Regions from separate parts of the Cryobacterium sp. Sr8 genome, predicted to be linked through region 3. Evidence: riboswitches for the same ligand, from Rfam matches in the RefSeq annotation. Region 3 holds a riboswitch; each other region holds the start of a gene.
The links. Region 3 has a riboswitch for thiamine pyrophosphate ahead of E3T54_RS05060 (MFS transporter). Riboswitches for the same ligand answer to the same signal wherever they lie in the genome.
Positions count from the first base shown of each region.

Region 1: another riboswitch for thiamine pyrophosphate. It lies ahead of E3T54_RS06205 (ECF transporter S component); the one in region 3 lies ahead of E3T54_RS05060 (MFS transporter).
Region 2: another riboswitch for thiamine pyrophosphate. It lies ahead of thiC (phosphomethylpyrimidine synthase ThiC); the one in region 3 lies ahead of E3T54_RS05060 (MFS transporter).
Region 4: another riboswitch for thiamine pyrophosphate. It lies ahead of thiD (bifunctional hydroxymethylpyrimidine kinase/phosphomethylpyrimidine kinase); the one in region 3 lies ahead of E3T54_RS05060 (MFS transporter).

Region 1 is NZ_SOHO01000038.1:17,703-23,332, reverse strand. Features, by position in the region: gene E3T54_RS06225 (ABC transporter permease) at 1-407, shown strand, start outside; gene E3T54_RS06220 (DNA polymerase IV) at 475-1,695, shown strand; gene E3T54_RS06215 (hypothetical protein) at 1,706-2,035, shown strand; gene nhaA (Na+/H+ antiporter NhaA) at 2,082-3,461, opposite strand; gene E3T54_RS16730 (hypothetical protein) at 3,561-3,707, opposite strand; TPP riboswitch at 3,772-3,880, shown strand; gene E3T54_RS06205 (ECF transporter S component) at 3,918-4,553, shown strand; gene E3T54_RS06200 (ABC transporter ATP-binding protein) at 4,562-5,630, shown strand, end outside.
Region 2 is NZ_SOHO01000005.1:3,400-9,029, reverse strand. Features, by position in the region: gene thiD (bifunctional hydroxymethylpyrimidine kinase/phosphomethylpyrimidine kinase) at 1-129, opposite strand, end outside; gene thiC (phosphomethylpyrimidine synthase ThiC) at 153-1,805, opposite strand; TPP riboswitch at 1,799-1,906, opposite strand; partial or broken gene E3T54_RS00240 (rhodanese-like domain-containing protein) at 2,030-2,554, opposite strand; gene E3T54_RS00235 (hypothetical protein) at 2,697-2,921, opposite strand; gene istB (IS21-like element helper ATPase IstB) at 2,978-3,709, opposite strand; gene istA (IS21 family transposase) at 3,706-5,172, opposite strand.
Region 3 is NZ_SOHO01000030.1:5,141-10,770, forward strand. Features, by position in the region: gene E3T54_RS05045 (ABC transporter ATP-binding protein) at 1-25, opposite strand, end outside; gene E3T54_RS05050 (ABC transporter permease) at 18-830, opposite strand; gene E3T54_RS05055 (ABC transporter substrate-binding protein) at 820-1,881, opposite strand; TPP riboswitch at 1,920-2,029, opposite strand; TPP riboswitch at 2,257-2,364, shown strand; gene E3T54_RS05060 (MFS transporter) at 2,333-3,697, shown strand; gene thiD (bifunctional hydroxymethylpyrimidine kinase/phosphomethylpyrimidine kinase) at 3,648-4,508, opposite strand; gene thiE (thiamine phosphate synthase) at 4,505-5,167, opposite strand; gene thiM (hydroxyethylthiazole kinase) at 5,164-5,630, opposite strand, start outside.
Region 4 is NZ_SOHO01000043.1:74,092-79,721, reverse strand. Features, by position in the region: gene E3T54_RS08885 (ATP-binding cassette domain-containing protein) at 1-1,736, shown strand, start outside; TPP riboswitch at 1,774-1,872, shown strand; gene thiD (bifunctional hydroxymethylpyrimidine kinase/phosphomethylpyrimidine kinase) at 1,864-3,387, shown strand; gene thiE (thiamine phosphate synthase) at 3,402-4,046, opposite strand; gene thiO (glycine oxidase ThiO) at 4,117-5,349, shown strand; gene thiS (sulfur carrier protein ThiS) at 5,346-5,600, shown strand; gene E3T54_RS08860 (thiazole synthase) at 5,603-5,630, shown strand, end outside.

The DNA.
Region 1 (5,630 bases), on a different contig from region 3:
TGTCGATCTACACGGTGATCGTCGCCCATGCCACCTTCTGCATCGTCACCGTGTTCAACAACGTGATCGCGCGTCTCCGGCGGCTGGGAACGAGCATCGAGGACGCGTCCGCAGACCTCGGCGCCGGCCTGTGGACCACGTTCCGGCTGATCACCTTCCCCCAGCTGCGCTCGGCGCTCTTCGCCGGCGGTCTCCTCGCCTTCGCGCTCAGCTTCGACGAGATCATTGTGACGACCTTTACCGCGGGAGCCGGGGTGAAGACCCTGCCCCTCTGGATCCTGGACAACCTCTTCAGGCCGAACCAGGCCCCCGTCGTCAACGTCATCGCCGTGGTGCTCGTCATCGTGTCGATCGTCCCGATCTACATCGCCCAGCGCATTGCCGGGGCGGAAAAGATCGTGCGCTGAGGCCGACCGCCGAGCCCGCGCGTGAGCCGGTGTGCGGCCCCGCCCCCGGTGGGTTAGGGTCATCCTGATGAGTAGGCAGGACGGCAGCAACCGAGAGGTCACGACCACCCCGGTCGATGACTCTCGAGCGACCATGCTGCACGTCGACCTGGACGCGTTCTTCGCCTCGGTCGAGCTCCTCGACCACCCCGAACTCGTCGACCGGCCGGTCGTTGTGGGCCACCGTTCCGGCCGGTCGGTCGTGACCGCGGCCAACTATGTGGCCCGGCGGTACGGCGTGAATTCGGCCATGCCGATGTCCCTCGCGCTGCGCCGCTGCCCCGACGCGGTCGTGCTGGAGCCGCACATGAGCCGCTACCAGGACTTCTCCCGGCGCGTCATGGCCATCTTCAACGATGTGACCCCGCTGGTGGAACCGCTCGGGATCGACGAGGCGTTCCTCGACGTGGCCGGGGCCCGGCGCATCCACGGCTCTCCCGCCGAGATCGGCGCGCTGATCCGGCGGCGGGTGGAGACCGAGACCGGGCTCACCTGCTCGGTCGGGGCCGCGTCCACGAAATTCGTCGCAAAGCTCGCGTCCGGCCGGGCGAAACCCAATGGCCTGCTCGTCATCCCCGCCGACGACACGATCGCCTTCCTGCATCCGCTGCCGGTCGGCGCGCTCTGGGGCGTCGGGGCGACCACCGAGCAGACCCTCCTGCGGCTCGGCTTGAAGCGGATCGGCGATATCGCGAACACCCCGTTGTCCGTGCTCCAGGCCGGGGTCGGGGAGGCGGCCGGCCGCAAGCTGCACGACCTCGCCTGGGGGCGGGACCCTCGCGCCGTCAGCGTGGACCGCGAGGAAAAGAGCATCGGCCATGAGGTGACCTTCGAACACGACGTGACGGATGTCGCCCGCCTGCGCAGCGAGATTCTCCGGCAGGCGGATGCGGTGGCCGCCCGCCTCCGCGGCGCCGGCCTCGTGGGCCGCACGGTCGTGCTGAAGGTGCGTTACGCCGACTTCAGCACGGTCACCCGCTCGCGCACCCTGCCCGAGCCCACCAACGTGGGCCGGCGCATCTACGAGGAGGTCGTCGCCGTCTTCGACGCCCTTGCGGCCTCCGGAATCCGGGTGCGGCTGATCGGGGTGCGCGTGGAGCAGCTGGGATCCGGGGACGGAGCGGGCCTCGGCCTGTGGGATCCCGACGACGACTGGCGCGAGGCGGAACTCGCCGTTGACACGGTGACCGCGCGCTTCGGGCGTGGCGCGGTGAAGCCGGCCTCGCACCTCAAACCCGACAGGGGGTAACCTGAGCGGCATGACCAACCTTGTGCTGAAGCTCGCAGAAAATGCTCGATCCGTCGGTGTGCGATCGGCCTACGGCGATCCGATCCAGGTGGAGGGAGTCACGCTCGTCCCGGTGGCACTCGTCCAGTATGGTTTCGGCGGCGGTGACGCCGGGGAGACCGAAGGCGGGGCCGCGGGCGGTGGCGGCGGCGGGATGTCCGTGCCGATCGGCGCCTACGTCAAGACGGGCAACACGGTGCGTTTCGACCCGAACGTCGTCTCGTTGCTCGTGGTGGCGATCCCGTTCGTCTGGGTCGCCGGCCACGCGCTTTCCCGCGTGATCCGCGCACTGAAGAAGTAGCCGCGCTGAAGAAGTAAGCCGCGCCGGGGATTGGCCGCGCCGACGGTCAGCCGGCGGGCGCTTCCCGGCCCGGCTCGGGCAGGAAGACGTCGGGAACCCCGTCGAGGTCGGCGTCCGTGTTCTCTTTCTCCTGGATCCGGCGGTAGTGGCGGTTCCTCGCGCGCAGCAGCACGGTGGCCAGCAGCGCCGCCAGCAGCGAGCCCGAGAGGATCGCCACCTTGGCGTGGTCGTCCTCCGCGCTCCCGTGGCCGAACGCGAGCTCGCTGATCAACAGGGAGACCGTGAACCCCACCCCGGCGAGCACGGCCACTCCGACGATGTCCACCCAGGCCAGGTCGGGGTCGAGTGAGGCCCTGGTGGTCTTCGTCACCAGCCAGGTGGCGAGCAGGACCCCCACCGGCTTGCCGAGAACGAGCGCCGCCATGATCCCGAGGGCCACCGGGTCGCTCAGCGCATCCACCAGGCCCTGGCCGCCGCCGATGGCGACGCCGGCCGAGAAGAACGCGAAGATCGGCACGGCCACCCCCGCCGACAGCGGGCGGAAACGGTGTTCAAAGGATTCGGCCAGGCCCGCGCCGTCGCCGGTGCCGCCGTCCCGGCCGCGGGCCAGCACCGGAACGGCGAAGCCGAGGAGAACGCCGGCCACGGTCGCGTGGATGCCCGAACCGTGCACGAGCGCCCAGGTCATGGCGCCCAGCGGCAGCAGAATGAGCCACGCCGCGAACGCCCGCGCCACGAAGAACTCCGAGTATCGATGCGCCAGGAACGCGTAGAGGGCCAGGGGCAGCACCGCGAGCAGCAGCGGGACGACCTGGATGTCGGCGGAGTAGAAGAGCGCGATGATCACGATCGCCAGCAGGTCGTCCACGACGGCCAGGGTCAGCAGGAAGATGCGCAGGGCGCTCGGCAGGTGGGAACCGATGACGGCCAGGACGGCGACGGCGAAGGCGATGTCGGTGGCCGTGGGGATGGCCCAGCCGCGCAGGGCGCCGGCGCCGCCGCCGAGGTTGATCGCGACGAAGACCAGTGCCGGGACGATGACCCCGCCGACCGCGGCCGCGACGGGCACGACGGCACGGCTGACGACGCGCAGTTCGCCGGCCACGAATTCACGTTTGAGCTCCAGCCCGGCCAGGAAAAAGAAGATGGCCAGGAGGCCGTCCGCGGCCCAGGTGCCGAGACTGAGCCTCAGGTGCCACGGTTCATAGCCGACCTCAAAGTCGCGATGGGCGAAGTAGAAGGGCGCGGCCGGGGTGTTGGCCAGGACCAGCGCGACAACGGTTGCGGCCAGCAGCAGGGCGCCGCCCACGGTCTCCTTGCGCAGGATCGACGCGACGCGCAGGTACTCGGGGTAGCTGCTGCGGCCGAAGATCCGGGCCCTGGCGGAAGGCTGGGGGGTGAGCGATGGTTGAGTCACAGGGGAAATCCTCTGGGTTTCGGCACACGTTCTGCGCTCGAGTTCCGGGCGCACTGAATGAAATGCCGACCAGACTTCCCGGCTCACCAGTATCCAGCGTACACGCGGCTAGGACCGTCGTCGCCGTCCCAGCCGGGGCAGCCGCCACGGTCCACGCACCGGGAGCCCTCGGCGGATCCGGCGTCGGCGCAGGATGAACGATCGCATCAGCACCAGCAGGACGGCGGCCAGGATCAGGGGGACGGCGACGCTCATCCGGGGCGACCGGGTGCGCCGACGCCGGTGGACTCCATCCTGCGAGTCTAGGCGGGTCTATAATCGAAGCGAACACGGGAGTCCGGTTGACCGGGCTGAGAGGAAGCTACCTGGCTTCGACCGTCGAACCTGATCTGGATCATGCCAGCGCAGGGAGGCAAATAATCTCGTAACCCGTGCCCTGTATTCACTACGGAAAGGGCACGACAAGTGCATGCAACAACCACCCCCCGGATTCCCGCCCAGACGACGGCCCGCAAGCCGCGCAACCTGAGGTGGCGGGTCGTCGACATCGTCGTCGCCAGCGTCATCGGCGTCGCCAGCGGACTGATCTTCTTCGCCTGGAACACCGCCTACGTTCCGCTCAGCGCCCCGCTCACGCCCCTCCTTCCCGGCCTGCAGGCCCTCCTGGGCGGCGGATGGCTCTTCGCCGGGGTGCTCGGCGGCCTGATCATTCGCAAGCCAGGGGCCGCGCTCTACACCGAACTTCTCGCTGCCGTCGTGTCCACGCTGATCGGCAACCAGTGGGGTCCGCTCACGCTCGTCTCCGGGCTGGCCCAGGGACTCGGTGCGGAGCTGGTGTTCGCGGTGTTCCTCTACGCCAACTACCGTGCGTACGTCGCCGTCCTGGCCGGCGCCGGGGCGGGCCTGGCCCTCGCGATCAACGACCTGGTGCTCTGGTACCCCGGCTCGGCCGCGGCGTTCGCGACGATCTACACGGTGTCCGCCGTCGTGTCCGGCGCAGTGATCGCCGGGCTGCTGTCCTGGCTGGCCATGCGCGGCCTCGCCAGGACGGGGGCACTCGGCCGGTTCGCCGCGGGTCGCGAGATTCGCGCCGACGTCTAGTCGCACTGATGACGCCGCCGGCAGCACCAGACCTCCGCGTTGCGGGGGCGTCGATCGACGCCTCCGGCTGGGGCTGGCGTCATGCCGGACGGCGGGCGTGGGCGGTCAGGGACCTCGACCTCCGCATCGACCCGGGCGAGCGGGTGTTGCTGCTCGGCGCATCCGGGGCGGGGAAATCCACCCTCGTGCACGCCCTGGCCGGGGTGATCGGCGCCGCCGAGGAAGGCGAGGAACGGGGGCGGCTCCTCGTCAACGGGAGCAGTCCGGCCGACGCGCGCGGGCAGGTGGGGCTGGTGATGCAGGACCCGGATTCCCAGGTGATCCTCGCCCGGGTCGGCGACGACGTCGCGTTCGGCTGCGAGAACCTCGGTGTGCCGCGGGAGGAGATCTGGCGCCGGGTGTGCGACTCGCTCGCGATGGTCGGACTCGACCTGCCCCTCGGCCACCCCACCTCCGCGCTGTCCGGCGGACAGAAGCAACGCCTCGCCCTGGCCGGAGTGCTGGCGATGCGTCCGGGGCTGCTGCTGCTCGATGAACCCACGGCCAACCTCGATCCGTCCGGCGTGCTGGAAGTGCGGGAATCGGTGGCCCGGGTGCTCGAGCACACGGAGGCCACCTTCGTCGTGATCGAGCATCGGGTCGGCGTGTGGCAGCACCTCGTCAACCGCGTCATCGTGCTCGACCCGGCCGGGGGAGTCCTGGCCGACGGCCGGCCGGGCGATGTGCTCCCGGCGGAGGGCGACCGGCTGTCGGCTTCCGGGGTGTGGGTTCCGGGCATCGCGCACGACCTCCCCGCGCGGCGCCGGACGCCGCAGGCATCCGCTCGCCTCCTCGGAACGCAGGCGCTCGCCATCGCGCGTACCCGGGATGCGGTCGTCGCACGCGACATCGAGGTTGAGGTCATCGAGGGGGCCGCGCTGGCCATCACCGGACCGAATGGGGCGGGGAAGTCCACGCTGGCCCTGACCCTGGCCGGCCTTCTGAAGCCGGCCGCCGGTCGGGTGCTCGCGGACCCGCGCTTGTCCGGCGGAGCCCCGGCCGAACCGATCCGCTGGACGTCCCGCCAACTGCTCACCC
Region 2 (5,630 bases), on a different contig from region 3:
CTGGGCGACCACCGCGCTGATGACACTCGCGCCGTACACGCCCAGGGCCGAGAACGTCTTCAGATCCGCCTGGCTGCCGGCACCGCCACTGGGGTCGGTGCCGGCGATGCTCAGGACGTTGAAGATCATCGGCGGGGCAGTTGGAGCGATGCTCAGATCGCCCTGATCGGCAGGTACACCGAGCTGCCCATGCGGGCGAATTCCGCGGATTTGTCGGCCATCCCCGCCTCGATCGCCTCCAGGCTGGAGAGCCCATTCTCTTCCGCGTACGCCCGGACATCGGCGGAGATGCGCATGGAGCAGAATTTCGGCCCGCACATGGAGCAGAAGTGGGCGGTCTTCGCGGGCTCTGCCGGCAGCGTCTCGTCATGGAAGCTGCGGGCGGTGTCGGGGTCCAGGGATAGCGCGAATTGGTCATTCCAGCGGAATTCGAACCGTGCCTTGCTGAGGGCGTCGTCGCGTTCCTGGGCCCGCGGATGCTGTTTGGCCAGGTCCGCGGAGTGAGCCGCGATCTTGTAGGTGATGACTCCCGTTTTCACATCGTCACGGTTGGGCAGCCCCAGGTGTTCCTTCGGCGTGACGTAGCAGAGCATCGCCGTCCCGGCCTGGGCGATGATGGCCGCGCCGATGGCGGAGGTGATGTGGTCGTAGGCGGGCGCGATGTCGGTTGCCAGCGGGCCGAGCGTGTAGAAGGGGGCCTCCTCACAGAGCTCTTCCTCCAGCCTCACGTTCTCCACGATCTTGTGCATCGGCACATGCCCGGGACCCTCGATCATGACCTGCACGCCATGCGACTTCGCGATCCTGGTCAGTTCCCCGAGAGTGCGCAGCTCGGCGAACTGGGCCTCGTCGTTGGCGTCGGCGATGGAGCCGGGGCGGAGCCCGTCACCGAGGGAGAATGTGACGTCATAGCGCCGCAGGATCTCGCACAGGTCGACGAAGTGGGTGTAGAGGAAACTCTCCTCGTGGTGGGCCAGGCACCAGGCGGCCATGATCGACCCGCCGCGCGACACGATTCCGGTGACCCGCTTGGCCGTCAGCGGCACGTAGCGCAGGAGCACTCCGGCGTGGACCGTCATGTAGTCGACGCCCTGCTCGCATTGCTCGATCACGGTGTCGCGGTAGATTTCCCAGGTCAGCTTGGCCGGGTCGCCGTTGACCTTCTCGACCGCCTGGTACAGGGGTACGGTGCCTACGGGGATGGGGGAGTTGCGCATAATCCATTCCCGGGTCAGGTGAATGTCTTTGCCCGTTGACAGGTCCATCAGCGTGTCGGCGCCCCAGCGGGCGGCCCACACCATCTTTTCGACTTCTTCGGCGATTGACGAGGTGACTGCGGAGTTGCCGATGTTTGCGTTGATCTTCACGGCGAACGCCTTGCCGATGATCATGGGCTCGCTCTCGGGGTGCTTGTGGTTCGCCGGGATGACCGCCCGGCCGCGGGCGACCTCGTCCCGCACAAGTTCCGCAGGCAACCCTTCCCGGGCGGCGATGTACGCCATCTCGGGCGTGATGATTCCGGCCCGGGCCCAGACCAGCTGCGTGGCGGCGCCGTCGATGGGCTCCGGTCGCTCCCACTCGTCCCGCATCTTCGGCAATCCGGCATCCAGATCGATTTCGGTGCCCTCGTCGGTGTAGGGGCCCGAGGTGTCGTACAGGTCGAAGTGCTCGTCGTTGCTCAGGTTCACCCGCCGGACCGGTACGGTCATCCCCGGGAATCCGGGTACCAACTCGTACCTTTTCGTGCTTCCCCAGATGGCTCCAGTGGTCACTGTGGACACAGTTGTAGCGTCGTTTGTTCGCATTCTGCAGATCTCCCTACGCCGGCATTACCCGGACAGGTTCAACGGTCGACGGCCCTGGCCGTCCTCTCAGCTCGCTGGTGCGAGCTCCCGTGGTTAGTGGTTGAACCATCAACCCTACCGGTCGATTCCGCCTGGCGCATCGGCAGGCCAGCCCCCATGACCTTTCCCCACGCCAGCAGGCCGCCCTGCAGGTGTGTCGTCCGTGCGTAGCCCCGCCGCTGCAGCTCGGCCAGCGTGTCATGCGAACGGCTCCCGGCCTGGCAGTACAGGACGATGTCCCGATTCCGGGAAAGTTCGCCGAGCGCTTCGCCCGACAGGATGCGACCCTGCGCAACCAGCCGGGATCCGTGAATGTGGCCAAGCGCATATTCCGCCGCTTCCCTGACGTCGATCAGGTCGAAGTCCTGGTGACCGGCGTCCCGGGCTGCCAGGCGGTCGCGCAATTCCCGAACGGTGATGGCGCGGGCGTCGCCCGCCTCGTCTCGCGGGGCAACCCCGCAGAGTCGTTCGTAGTCGACCAGTTCGGTGATCGGGTTGCGGGCGGGGTCTCTGGCAATCGTGATCTCCCGCCAGGACGAGGCCAGCGCGTTGAACAGCAGTACGCGTCCCAGCAGTGTCCGTCCGGCTCCGGTGATCAGTTTGACCGCATCCGCCGCCATCACCCCGCCGATGGCGGCGCAGAGCAGGCCCAGGACGCCGCCTTCCGAGCAGGAGAGGGCCGATCCGGCTGAGGGGGCCTCGGGGTACAGGTCTCGGTAGCTCGGCCCGTGTTTCTCCCAGAAGACACTGACCTGCCCGTCGAAGCGTGTGTTTTGTCAACTTGAAGCCGGCCATTTGAGCGATAAGAAACCTGCCAGTGTGGCGTGGTTTCCGGCCAGTTGAGCACGGTGGTCAGAACGTCCGGTTTCCGGGTTCGTTTTCGTCGCCGTCATCGGCGGGGGCGTCGGTGTTTCCGTTGCTCCATCCCGCTTCGGGATCGAGGAAGTCGGCAGGCCATGGGGCTGGTCGTCCGTTGTCGTCCCACCAGCCCGTGTCGGCGCCGTTTGTGAGGATGTTCAGGTCGTCTTCGAGGGTGCACCCGAAGGGGTGCGAGGGCCGCGTTTCTGCATCGTTCATGGATGATTCCTTCTGCTGTCGATGTGTTTTAGTCATGGCTGGCGCGGTTACGGGGGCTATTTCATGAGGGCGTGTTTGACCCGGTAGGACTCGCCACGGAACTGCAGGAGCCGGCCGTGGTGAACGATGCGGTCGATGACGGCAGCGGCCATGTTGTCGTCGCCGAACACCGTTCCCCATCGGGAGAACTCGAGGTTCGTGGTGATGATCAGGCTTCGTTTTTCATAGCCGTCGGCGATGACGTGGAACAGGAGCCTGGCGCCCTCGGTATCGATCGGTAGATATCCCAGTTCGTCGATGGCCACGAGCTTGTTCTTCGCGATGGATGCCAGCTCTCGGTCGAGGCGGCCTTCGTCTTTGGCGCGGCGCAGCTGCATGACTAACGAGGACGTGGTGAAGAAGCGTGCTGGGATCCCTTCGCGGCAGGCGGCGGCTACCAGCGCGGTCGCGAGGTGTGTTTTGCCGGTGCCGACGTCGCCGTAGAGGACGAGGTCTTCGGCCTGGTTGATGAACTCCAGCGAGGTCAGCGCGTCACGGCCGTAGTCTTCGGGAAACTTGACGTTGGAGTAGTCAAACCCGCTCAGCGACTTCAACGCCGGCAAACGTGCCGCGGTCAGCAGTCGTTGGCGGCGTGATTCCTGCCGGGATTCGTGCTCGGCCAGGAGCATTCCGTGGAGGTATTCGCGTTGTTTCGGGGTGCCTTTCTCGGCCCATTCCGCCAGCACCGTGCCGGTCAATGATGACTGCCGGCCGGTCTCGATGATGTCGTGGACGGTGACCAGGCTCATGCGATTTCTCCGGTCATAGTGTTCACGGTGGTGAAGATGTCATAGACGCTCAAATCCACGTTCTCTACCGTCGGCGTGGTGCCGTCAGCGAGCCGGCGGGCGAGCATGCCCAACGCGGCCATGTCCGGGGCATCTCCGCGCTGGATCAGCAGGTCGGCGGCGCGGATCGCAGCGTCGAAACCGGCCGATCCCGACGCGGCGTCCACGGCGTTCAGGAGCCGGCGCCGGTTGGTGGCCGTGGCCATATCAAGCCAGTCCCGCACGGGCTCTGAGACCAGGGCCCGTAACGGGGAATGACCCCAGGCTCCGGGCTTGGTCACCAGCAACGGCAGCAGCGACGCGGGTTCGAAGATCGTCTCGGTCTGGCGGCCGAAGGCCCGCGGGAACGAGCGGACGGGCGTGGCCTGCTCATCGAGAATCTCGACCACATCGTGCCGCAACCCCACCGTGAGAGTGCGACTGTGGAAGGCGGACCCGGCCGCGTAGGGGTTCCCGTCAATGAGGAGGTTCCCGGTCTTATCGGCGGTGCGGGTCTCGTAACGCACCGGGTCGAACCCGACCCCCGGCAACGCCAGGCTGGCGGCGACGTCCTGGGTGAAGAGCTCGCCCACCGGCAGGCCCTTGCGATAGTGCACGGCCGCAGCCAACGCCAGGCACCGCGCCAACAGCACCTCGTTGAGGCCCTGCAGGGTGGCCGCTTCCGGCTCGGGGACCATCAGGTTGCGCCGGAGGAACCCGACCGCGTTTTCCACGTTGCCCTTCTCATGACCCGAGTACGGGTTGCAGTACCTGGACTCGGACCGGTAGTGCAGCTTGAACGCGCCGAACAGTTTGGTCTCGGCGACCTTGGTCCCCACTCGTCGCCCAATCCCGGTGGCGTTGTCAAAGACCAGGTGCCGGGGCGCGGCGCCGATGTGGTCGAACACGGTGCGCAGCCCGTGGCAGACACACTCCGCTGTTTCTCCCCGGTAGGCCTGCACGAAGCGCATGTTCGAGAACGGGAACGTGACCACGAAGATATGCAAAACCTGCCGGATCCCCGCGATGACGGCCTCAGCCTGACCGAAATCGACCTGCGCGGTGCCAGCTGGCCAAACAAGTTCCGTGAAGCCCTCGCCGGCCCGACGGTGCTGAACGTTCCACTTCCTCACGAAGCGTTGCACCGGCGAATAACTTCCGATGAAACCTTCCTCGGCGACGAGACGATCAAAGACCCGCTTGGCCGTGTGGCGTTGCTTACGCGGCCGACGCTGGTCCTCGCCCAACCACAATTCAATGGTGTCTTCGAAGCCGGTCAAGACCGAGCCCGCAGGCCGGGCCACGGGCACCGTGGGCTTCGGCGAGTAGTCCTGTTGCCCGATGTACTTCGTCACCGCGTCGCGGCTGACCCCCAACCGGCGGGCGATTTCACCGCCCGCGATTCCTTGGGAATCGAGAGTTCTGATATTTTCTTGCACGGACATGGGTACCGTCATCTGCTTTCTAGTTCCTTCCGGCGCGACCGCTTGGCAGTAGCTACGCCGTAAGGAACCTATCTGGGGGTGGCGGGCCCATGTCTCCAACGCACGGGAGAAGGGCCGCGGCCACCGGTGATCTCTGTCTCTGCGGATTCCCCAAAACCAACGTCTTGACGGGGCATCGCCTGGCCTGATTCTTAGCGCTCTTTCGGCAGGAAACCGGCCACTAACTTGGCAGGATTCCAGCGCCGAAACGGCCTACAAAGAGTTGATCACACACAGCCACCCGCACGTTGACCCGACCGCTGGTCAGCATCTGCAGGTTGCGGGTACGGCGGATTAGGGGGAGGACTCCCGTTCCGGCGCGGACTCGTCCAAAATATCTGCGCGTCGTGTGACCATGAATTCTGAGATGCGGCGACGATCCATCGCAGTCACGGGGTCTGAGGAGGATCGGTACGGAA
Region 3 (5,630 bases):
TCTTCGGGGGAGTCGCCTCAGCCATGCCAGCTCCTGCGTTCCTTCGAATGCCAAGGGATGATCGCCCGTTCGGCGACGTAGGTCAACAGGAACAGGCACACGCTCACGAACGCGGTCACCGCAACGGCAGCCAACACAAGATCGGTGCGAAACGAGTTCTTCATCACCGCCATATAAATGCCCAGGCCTCGCTCGGCGCCGACGTACTCGGCAAAAATGGCACCGGTGACGGCGTAGGCGATTCCGATTCGAAGGGCCGTGAAGAACGAGGGAAGCGCCGACGGAAGACGCACGTACACGAACTGCTTCCACCGGTTAGCCCCCATGCTGCGCAGCAGATTGATCGCGTCCCGATCGGTGCGGTTGAAGCCGTCAATCAGTCCGACCGTGACCGGAAAGAATGTCACCAGGGCGATGACGATGACTTTGGGCAGCATTCCGAATCCGAACCAGATGATCATCAGCGGCGCGATCGCAATGATGGGTATAGCTTGGGATGCCACCAGCAGTGGCACCAGTGCTCGCCGCAGCCATGGCGAAAAATCGATCAGGATTGCCAGCGTCCAAGCGACGGTCAGGGAGACGGCGAAGCCGAGAAACGTCTCCTGCAGGGTGGGGAGCGTATTGTCCCAGATCGTGGTGCGGGCCTCCCAGCCCTGCTGAAGAATGCGCTGCGGGGAGGGCAGGATCGCCGGCTGCACTCCGCCTGCCGTCACCGCCACCTGCCAGGTGATCACGAGCGCGGTGAGGATCGCGGCGGGAGGCGCTAGCGCCGAGAGTGCAGTCGTGCGGGGCGCTGTAGCCCGCTTCACGGTGATGCTATTTTTCACTGAGGTAGTGCTCAGTGAACAGTGTCGACGTGTCCAGCGGCGCTGTGAGCGGTTTGCCGTCTTCGTCGGCCAAGAGGCCGGCACGGTAGAGGGAATCGGCCAGCTGCTGCCAGGTGTCTGCCGTTTGAGTGCCTACTTTACCGTTGGCGTCTTTGAGGTAGGAAGCGCTCAGTTTTTCCTGGCTTTGGTACACGAGTTCCGTGTTTTCGAAGGCACCGGGGTTGGCGTCGATCAAAATCTTCGCCGCGGCATCTGGATGGTCGGCGGCGTATTGGTACCCCTTTTGCAGGGCCTGGACGAACTGAGCAGTGGCGGCAGGGTACTTGGCCGTCCAGTCCCGGTTTGCCTCGACGATCACCGAGTATTGGTCCGGTAGGCCATAGTCGTGCAGAGCGAAGAACTTCATCGGGGTGCCGCGAAGAGCGGCGTCGATGCCCTCCCAGGTGGTGAATGCCGAGGTGAAGTCAACTTTGCCGGCATAGAGGGCCTCATAGGCGGAGGTGCCCAGCGTGATTTTCCTAAACTCGCCCGTTCCACCGTCGTTCTTGATGACATCCGCAGCCTCGGTGGGGAAAGTTGCGCTGGGGTCTGCCATGCCGAGGGTCTTGCCGTCGAGGTCCTTGGGGCTGCGAATGTCGTCGCGGCTGGCCAGGACCCCGATCGCCGTAGCGTCGTGCTGCAGCACCGACATCACCGAGATGTTGCGCACACCCGCTGCCGCCGCGAAGGTGGCCGCGTCCTGGAAGCTGATACCGAAGTCAGCTGAGCCGGCGTTGATGAGTGCGTCGGTGGATGACTGGCTGTATGGGAGCACCTTCACCTCAAGCCCCGCCTGCGTGAAGTAGCCCTTCTCAAGAGCGACATACAGCCCGGTGTGATTGGTGTTCGGTGTCCAGTCCAAGGCGAAGGTCACCGGAGTCAACGCGGTAGACGAGGCGGTGCCAGTCGCCGAGCCTGAGGCGCAGCCACTCAGAACTGTCGCCGCGGCAAGAGCCAGCGCGCCCACCGTCACCCACGACGAAGGCGCACTTTTGAGTAGAGATAGTTGCACTGTCGTGCCCTCCTTGATTGCAGGAATATCAGGGCACGGGTGTGAGAAAATTGCCTCCCTGCGCTGGCATGATCCAGATCAGGTTCGACGGTCGAAGATTGATAATCTTCCTCTCAGCCCGGCTCACCGGACTCCCGTGTTCAAGACGAGTGTAACCAAGAAACAGCCAAGCCTGGACGAACAACGTGTTGGTTCACACTCCATGCGTGCGTACCAAGTCATCGAACAGCACCATTACGACTCCGACGAGGTCGCCGCCAGATCCCCACTCTCGCCGCGCGCTTGCAGACAATCACAACCAGAAAAAAGGGGCCAGAACATGGCCGAACGCAAACATGGCTAAACGCAGCCCCTGACACAGAGTGCTACGTTGTTCCTCGTCCACACGGGAGCCCTCTTGCAGGGGCTGAGAGGAAGCTGAGGCAGCTTCGACCGTTGAACCTACCGGGTAATGCCGGCAAAGGAAGTGAAGTTGATGCGTTACGCCCACCCCAACCCCGCCTCTGCCCCCGCTCAACTGCCACCGTCTGCACCGCCAGGCATGCGCCGCGCCATACGGGGCGGGATCTTCGGCAACTATGTGGACCAATTCGACATCTTCCTACCCGTCATCGCCCTGACGCCAGCAGCGGCGCATCTTTTCGGGTCGGAAAACCTGGTCAGCAACGCCGGACTGATCTTTGTCGCGACGCTGCTCGGGCGGCCGATAGGAGCAGCGATCTTCGGTCCGATCTCCGACCGCATCGGCCGCACGGCGACGACCAAGGTCGCACTCACCGGCGTGGCGCTGACGACACTGCTCATCGCACTGGTTCCCAGCCACGCCGTGTTCGGTGCAGGATCGCTCCTGTTGATCCTGGCGCTGCGTTTTCTCGGCGGAATTTTTCTCGGCGGTGAATACACCTCGGCTGTTCCACTGGCGATGGAATGGTCCGAACCTGAACGGCGAGGGCTTGTCAGCGGGCTGATCATGTGGATGTCACCCTGGGCCAACGCCACCATCGCCGGCCTGGTGTTCGTACTCCACGGCACGCTCGACACCGCCAGCTACAACGCATGGGGCTGGCGCATCCCATTCCTGCTCGGCGCCGTGCTCGCTTTTGGAATGCTCGCCTATTATCGTGCCCGGGTTGAGGATTCCCCGATGTGGACCCAGACCCCACGCCGCACGAACCCGCTGAAGGAAATTCTCATCGGCGAACACCGCCGGGCGCTGTGGCAGGTATTCATTCTGATGAGCGGCATGTGGTTGCTGACTTACATGGCCATCCCGGTGCTGACTGGGCAACTCGGCGCCGATGCCGACGTGGGCGCACAAACCATAACGTTCGCGATGATGTGCGGCACCGCCGCAAGCGCCTTCACCATGGCCGGTTGTGGGCACCTGTCGACGTTCACCGGCCGCCGCGTTTTCTTCATCGGCTTCGGCCTGATCGCAGCGGTACTGGGACCGGTGATCTTCCTAGCCGTCTTCACCGCCGCCGGCACCACGGCTTTGGTGCTGCTGGTCGTGGCGCTGCAGATCGTCACCGTTTCCGGCTACGGCCCGGTCGGCGCCTACCTGGCCGAACGCTTCCCGACTGCCGTGCGCTCCAGCGGCTACGGGGTCGGTTATAGCCTTTCCATCGTCATTCCAGCCCTCTACCCGTACTATCTGCCGGCCCTGCAGAATGTGCTCGGCGACCACGGCGCCGTCGCAGCGCTGCTCGCACTGGCTGGAGCGCTCGTGCTGACCGGCGCGCTGGCCGGCCCCGAAACAGTGCGGGTCAGCCTTGGGGCGGCCCGCCTGCCCACAACCGATGAAAGTGGTGGATAGGACCACGCCCGGTACCGACCTCGAGTTCGTCGGCGTGTTCCAGACTCTCCTGCAACCAGGACTTAGTCATCGATAACGCGACGCTCCAGTCCCCGAGCCGGGCCTGCAATGTCGCCATCGCCGACGACATCGAACATCCGGTTCCGTGGGTATTGGCGGTGTCCACCCGATCGGCTGCAACCTCAATCATCTGCCGGCCGGCGGGCAGCTGGCCGGTGGCATCCACCAGCGCGTCCGGGCACACGGCACCCTCTAGATGGCCGCCCTTGACCAGCACAATGACCTTATGCGCCGACGAGAGTCGCTTGCCCTGCTCGAGTGCGTGCGGCCAGGTCGAAGCGGTCGGCTCTCCCAACAGCACCCCCAATTCCGCCAGGTTCGGTGTGACCAAGTCGACCCGGCTGAGCAGCCGGATCATGGCGCTTTCTGCAGCCGGCTCGAGCAGCCGGTCGCCGCTGGTGGCGACCATCACCGGGTCAAGCACCACCACCGGCGGTTTCACCTTCTCCAACCAGTCATCGACGGCCTGAACGATCTCGGCATTGCCGAGCATCCCGATCTTGACCGCATCGATAGTGACGTCGTCACTGACGGCATCGAGCTGTTCACGAAGGAAGGCCACCGGCGGAATATGCACCGACCTCACCCCGTGGGTGTTCTGGGCAACCAGCGCGGTGACGACGGCCATCCCGTAGCCGCCCTGCGCGGCAATGCTCTTCAAGTCCGCCTGGATGCCGGCCCCACCTGTTGGATCGGTGCCAGCGATGCTCAGAACTCGGGGTACTGTGCGCGGCAGGACGGTACGAATCATCGGTTCCACTCCTCCACAAAATCCTCGGCCACCCGTTTCGGGTCCGCGGCGGCACAGATCGCGGAGACCACTGCGACACCTGCCGCCCGCGCCCGGCGCAGCTCGCCCACGTCGTCCAGCAAGACTCCGCCAATGGCCACGCAAGGCAGGCCTGCCACGGCAGCGAACCCGGCGAAACCGTCCACGCCGATCGGCGTCGGATGGTTCACTTTTGTGGCCGTCGCCCGGATCACACCAGCGCCCAGGTAGTCGACCGTTCTATCTGGCAGGAGAGCCACCTGGCGGAAGTGATCGACAGTATTGGCGGTCAACCCGATGATCGCGTCGTCGCCGACGATCATCCTCACGGCCGTAACCGGAAGGTCGCTTTGGCCGACGTGGACGCCATGCACGCGGGCGCCCGCAGCGCGGGCAGCCAGGAACACGTCGATCCGGTCGTTGATGAGAATCGCGGCCAGGTCACCGACAGCCTCGGATATGCGCAATACGAGCTGGTAGAAGTCGGCAGCGGACGCATCTTTCTCCCGGATCTGCACCGTTCGGACGCCACCGGCTACCGCAGCCCGCACCGTCTCGACCACCCCGCGACTGCCACATAACGCCGTGTCGGTGACCAGATACACGCCTGGCGTGAAAGTCTCCCTACTGAACTCAGTCATGAAATCGCTATCGACGCCCGGATCGCGGCCCCGTCAACGCTCGCCAATGCGTCAAGGAACGCGACGGCAAAACTGCCTGGACCGCCGGCGCCCACCGCCGCCCGCTCGGCCGCGATCGTATATACGGCCGTCGCGGCGGCAGTGGCAACAAGACGATCGTCGCCGACCGCGAGGAAAGCCGCGGTTATGGCGCCAAGCGCACACCCTCCACCGGTGACTTGGGTGAGGTAGGGATGGCCGTTGCTCAGGCGGATGACATCGGTTCCATCGGTGATCAAATCGGTCGCCCCAGAGATCGCGACGATGCAGCCGTACCGGTCAGCAAGCCGGCCAGCGGCATCCAACGCCTGCTCCGCCGTGTCGACCGAGTCCACCCCCCGGCCGCCATGGCCCGAGCCGTTCAGGGCAATCACCTCGGAGGCGTTGCCGCGGATTGCAGTGGGCGCGTACGCCAGCAGATCGG
Region 4 (5,630 bases), on a different contig from region 3:
ACCACCTCGACCCCTGGCTCGACGAGGTCGACCGGGTGATCATCCTGGACGCCGACGGACGAATCAGCGCAGACGGCACCGTTGCGGAGACGCTGCTGGAGCGCGGCGCGGCGCCGGCATTGCAGGGTGTCTGGGCTCCGGGCCTCCCGGCCCCTGTTCCCCGCGGGTTGCCTCCGGAGTTGTGCCTTCCGGCTTTGCCGGGCGGGCCGGTCGGTTCGGTTGTGATCCGGGCGGATGCCGTCGGCGTGGTCCGCCGTCCGCGCGCCGGGCTTGCGTCGCCCGGGGGCCAGGCCGTGCCTGCCTCGGTGCAGGCGCTCTCGCGCGTCGACGCCAGCGTTCGTTCCGGCGAGGTCCTGGCAATCGTCGGCGTCAGCGGAGCAGGCAAGTCGACGCTCACTGCGCTGCTGGCCGGCCTCGAGCTGCCCACCTCCGGGACGGTGAGCGCGGGACGGGAGCTGGCCGCCGGCGTCGGCCCGCACCCGGCCCGGTGGTCGTCCACGGACCTCGCACGTCGTGTCGGCTGGGTGCCGCAACATGCCGAACTCGCCGTGGTCGCCCGCACGGTCCTGAATGATGTGCTGAGCACGAGCCGGGCGCTCGGCCTGGACGAAAAGGCGTCCGCGCAGCGAGCCGACGGCCTGATCGAGGCGCTCGGCCTGTCGGCGCTGCGGGACGCCGACCCGCACGAGCTCTCCGGTGGCGAGCTCCGGCGGCTTGCGCTCGCCGGAGCGCTCGCCCACGGGCCGTCGGTGCTGGTGCTCGACGAGCCGACGGTCGGGCAGGACCGTGACACCTGGGCTGCCGTGACCGGGCTGATCCTGTCCGCCCGGGCCGCCGGCGTCGCCGTCGTCGTCGCCACCCACGATCCTCTGCTCATCGCACTGGCCGACCGAAGGATCCACCTCGAGCACGGCAGGGGGGCGTTGACGGATGCCGCGGCGACGCCGGTCGGGGCATCCGCCGTGGCCGAGGGCAGCGGCGACGCGCACACACCGGCACCTGTGCCCCGCCGCCGGCCCCGCCCCACCGGCCTCGCGAGACGCTGTGGGCCGTTGTCGCTGCTCGGGTCATCCCTGTTGCTGATCGTCGGCGGGCTGGCCATCACCGATGTCCGTGTGGCCGCGGCGTGCGTCGCGGTCGAGTTGCTCCTGGCTCCGCTGGTCTTCGGCTGGGCTCGTCCGTCCGTCCGGCTGATCCCCGGGTTGCTCGCCGTCGCATCCGTGGGGTTCTCGAATTGGCTGCTCAGCACGGGACAGGACCCGCTGGCGGGCGTCACGGCCGGCCTGCGGGTGGCCTTCTTCGTGCTGCCCGGAGTTCTGCTCGCGGGCTCCGCGGATCCGTTCGCGCTCGGTGACCACCTCGCCCAGCGACTCCGGCTGCCCGCGCGACCCGTTGTCGCGGCCGTCGCCGCGCTGCAACGCTTCGAGGGCCTGGGCCGGCAGTGGGACCAGCTGCGCCGCATCCGGCGGGTGCGGGGACTGGACGCCGGGCGTGGACCGAGCACCAGGAGCCGGCAAGCGGCGGCCATGACCTTCGCCCTGCTGGTGCAGTCGCTGCGCCAGGCGGGCCGGATGGCCGTGGCAATGGAGGCGCGCGGCTTCTCGGCCGGCCGCAGCGCAGGCGTCCGCCGGACCTGGGCCGAGCCCGCACCCTGGCTGCCGGCTGACTCCGCTCTGCTCGCCCTGGGGCTCATCGTGGCCGGCACGCCGATCCTGCTCCAGGCCGCCTGGCCGTAATCCGCGCCGCTCCCGGGGAACGGTCTTGTAGGCTTTCCAGATTGACACGGGGTGCTCCGCCGGATGCGGGAGCTGAGATGAAACCCGTTGAACCTGTCTAGTTAGCACTAGCGAAGGGATGTCGCAGATGAACACGCACGCCGCCCCAGGCCTCGAGTTGAGAGCCACGCCGAGGGTGCTGAGCATCGCCGGGACCGATCCGACGGGCGGCGCGGGCATCCAGGCCGACCTGAAGAGCATCGCCGCGAACGGCGGCTACGGGATGGCCGTGGTCACCGCCCTCGTGGCGCAGAACACGTGCGGGGTACGCGCCGTGCACACTCCCCCGGTGGAGTTCCTCCGGCAACAGTTGGACGCGGTGAGCGAGGACGTGTCGATCGATGCGGTCAAGATCGGGATGCTGGCAGACGTCGCAGTCATCCGGGAGGTGCGGTCCTGGCTGGAGGCCAACCGCCCACCGCTCGTCGTGCTCGACCCGGTCATGGTGGCCACCAGCGGCGACCGGCTGCTGGAGCCCTCCGCGGAGCAGGCCCTGCGGAATCTGGTGCCGCTCGTCGACCTGGTCACGCCCAACCTGCCGGAGCTGGCCGTGCTGCTGGGGGAGCCGCCGGCCGAAAACTGGTCGGAGGCGGTGGAGCAGGCCCGGCGCCTGTCGGCGGCGACCGGGGTCACTGTGCTGGTCAAGGGGGGACACCTCACCGGCGAGAGCTGCCCCGACGCCCTGGTCAACAGCCACGGGCTGTTGGCGGACACCGTGGTGGAGTTCGCCTTGCCCCGGGTGGAGACGAGCAACACGCACGGCACCGGCTGTTCGCTGTCCTCCGCCATGGCCACGGTGCAGGCGCGGACCGGGGACTGGGCCGACTCGCTGGCGCAGGTCAAGGCCTGGCTGCACGACGCCCTGGTGCACGCGGACGACCTGGAGGTCGGCGCAGGCAACGGGCCGATCCACCACTTCCACCGGCTCTTCGCCGGGAAGGCTCCGGTCGGGCAGGAATTCAGCCGGAGTCTCTGGCAGGACATCGAACCCACCCGGACGGCCATCTTCGACCTGCCGTTCATCGAGGCGCTCGGCGACGGGACCCTCGACGAAGCGGAGTTCTCCTACTACCTGGCGCAGGATGCGCTCTACCTGAACACCTACTCGCGCGTGCTTGCCCGGGCCAGCGCCCTGGCCCCGACCGAGTCCGCCCAGCTGTTCTGGGCCAACTCCGCCCGGGTGTGCCTGGAAGTTGAATCAGACCTGCACCGCACCTGGCTGGGCGCTGACACCGCGCCGCGGAAACTCGGCCCCGTCACCAAGGGCTACCTGGACCACCTGTTGGCCGCCAGCGTGCAGGGCAGCTATGCGGTCCTGGTGGCCGCGATCCTGCCGTGCTACTGGCTCTACGCGGACGTGGGCGACCGGCTCCATGCCCGGTTCCTTGCTCGCGGCGACGGCAGCGTGCACCCCTACGCGGCGTGGCTCGAGACCTACGCCGACGAGGGTTTCGCCGCGGCCACCCGGCAGGCCATCGCCTTCACCGACGAGGCGGCGGGCAACGCCTCGGCCCAGGAGCGAGCGGCCATGAGAACGGCGTTTGCCCAGTCCTCGCGGTGCGAGCTGGACTTCTTCGACGCGCCCCGGCTGCATGCGGGCGCCTCGTCATGAGAGCGGACGAGCGGCTAGCGCAGCGGGGGCAGGTGAGCGAGCAGCCGCTGCGCGGCATCCGTCGGGTCATCCGCCTCGGTGATCGCGCGAACCACGACGACGCGAGTCGCGCCGGCCACCACGACCTGCTCGATGTTGGTCAGGTCAATGCCGCCAATTGCGTACCAGGGCAGGTTGCTTCCCGTCGCTCTGATCCTCTCAGTCGCGTACCCGGCCAGCGCGGTCCCCACCGCGGCACGCCCCGGTTTCGTCGGCGTGGCCCAGACCGGACCGACACAGAAGTAGTCCAGCGCCTCGGCGGCCAGGGCGGCGTCGATCTGCTCCGGCGTGTGGCTGGAGAGGCCGATCGCGGCCGTCTCACCGAGCAGCTTGCGGGCGGAGGCCAGCGGCAGGTCCTTCTGCCCGATGTGGAAAACCGGGGCCTCGGCCAGGACTGCGATGTCGGCCCGGTCGTTGACGGCCCAGAGCTTCCCGTGACGCTCTGCGGTGTCACGGAGGATCTCGAGGAGCTCCAGTTCCTCCGCAGCCTCGATGGTTTTGTCCCTGAGCTGGATGATGTCCACACCCCCGGCGAAGGCGGCATCGAGGAACTCGGCGAAATCGCCGCGCGACTTCCGGGCGTCGGTGCACAGGTACAGCCGGGCGTGATCATGATCCATGTGACCCACCATAAAGGCGATTTCCGCGAGTCGGCCCCATTCCGGACCCAGACCGAAATGCACCGGGTTCATGGCTGAGCGCGCCGTGGACGTCGTCGTCATTGGCGCCGGCATCATCGGGCTGGGGATAGCCTGGACGGCCGCGCGATCCGGCCGCACCGTCACCGTCCTCGACCCCGCGCCCGCCACCGGGGCTACGTATGCCGCCGCAGGGATGCTGGCTCCCGTCAGCGAGCTGCATTATCAGGAGGAAGACCTGCTCGAGCTCACGCTGGCTTCCGCGGCGTTGTACCCGGCATTTGTCGAGTCCCTGGGTGTGGCCGCCGCTGACGCCGGCTACCGGACGACCAGGACCATCACCGTTGGCGCCGACGCGGCAGACCGGCGGTCGCTGGCCGACCTGCGCGAGGCGCAACTCAGGCACGGTCTGGCCGTGGAACCGCTGACCATCCGCGCAGCACGCGCCCACGAACCCCTGCTCAGCCCGCAGCTGTCAAGCGCATTCAACACCCCGCAGGACCACCAGGTCGACCCCCGGCTGCTGGCGCACCGGCTGGAATCCGCCATTGGCCAGGCCGCGGCGGCGAACCACTGGACCCACGACGCGTTCCTCAGGCAGAACGCGGCCGGGCTCGTGCACGAGAATCCGGCGGATGCTTCCTCCCGCGTTGTCGGGGTCACCCTGGCGGACGGCTCCACGGTCACGGCGGGCGAGGTCATCGTTGCCAACGGCCTGGCCGCCGCCCGGCTGGGCGGGCTGCCGGATTGGCTGGCGCTGCCGCTGCGCCCGGTCTACGGCGAGATCCTCCGGCTGCGCGTCCCGGAGCATCTCCGCCCTCTCCTCACCGCCACCATCCGCGGCCTCGTTCGCGGCCTTCCCGTCTACCTCGTTCCGCGCTCCGACGGAACGGTCGTTCTCGGTGCCACCCAACGCGAAGACGGGTCAGCCGCGGTGTCTGCGGGAGGTGTGCACCAGCTGCTGCGGGATGCCCAGGTGCTGGTGCCGGCGGTGGCCGAACTGGAACTCATCGAGGTCACCGCCCGCGCCCGCCCGGGGACACCGGACAACGCGCCGCTGCTCGGACGGGTCGCCCGCGGCCCCGGGCGGGCAGCCGGCGACATTCCGGGCCTGGTCATCGCCACCGGATTCTTTCGCCACGGCGTTCTGCTCACCCCCATCGCGGCCGAGCATTGCCTGCACCTGCTCGACGGCACGGCGGACGCCAGATGGGCTCGTTTCCTCCCCGACCGTTTCTCAGCCCACCCCGTTCCCGCCGCCCAGCCAGAAGGAGTCCGCCCATGACTGAACCCCAACCCGCCGAGATCACCGTCAATGGCTCGGCCCGGATCCTGGCGAAGGGCGAGACCGTCACCGAACTGGTCGGCGAAATCACCGGCCGCCGGATCGCGGGGAACGGGCAGGCGACTGACGGGAAGCGACTCGGTGTCGCCGTCGCCCGGAACGCCGGCGTGGTGCCGAGAAGCCAGTGGGCCACAACCACACTCATGCCCGGCGACGACGTCGAGATCGTCACCGCGGCGCAGGGAGGCTAGCCATGACGCTGACCACGCAACCGGGCCCAG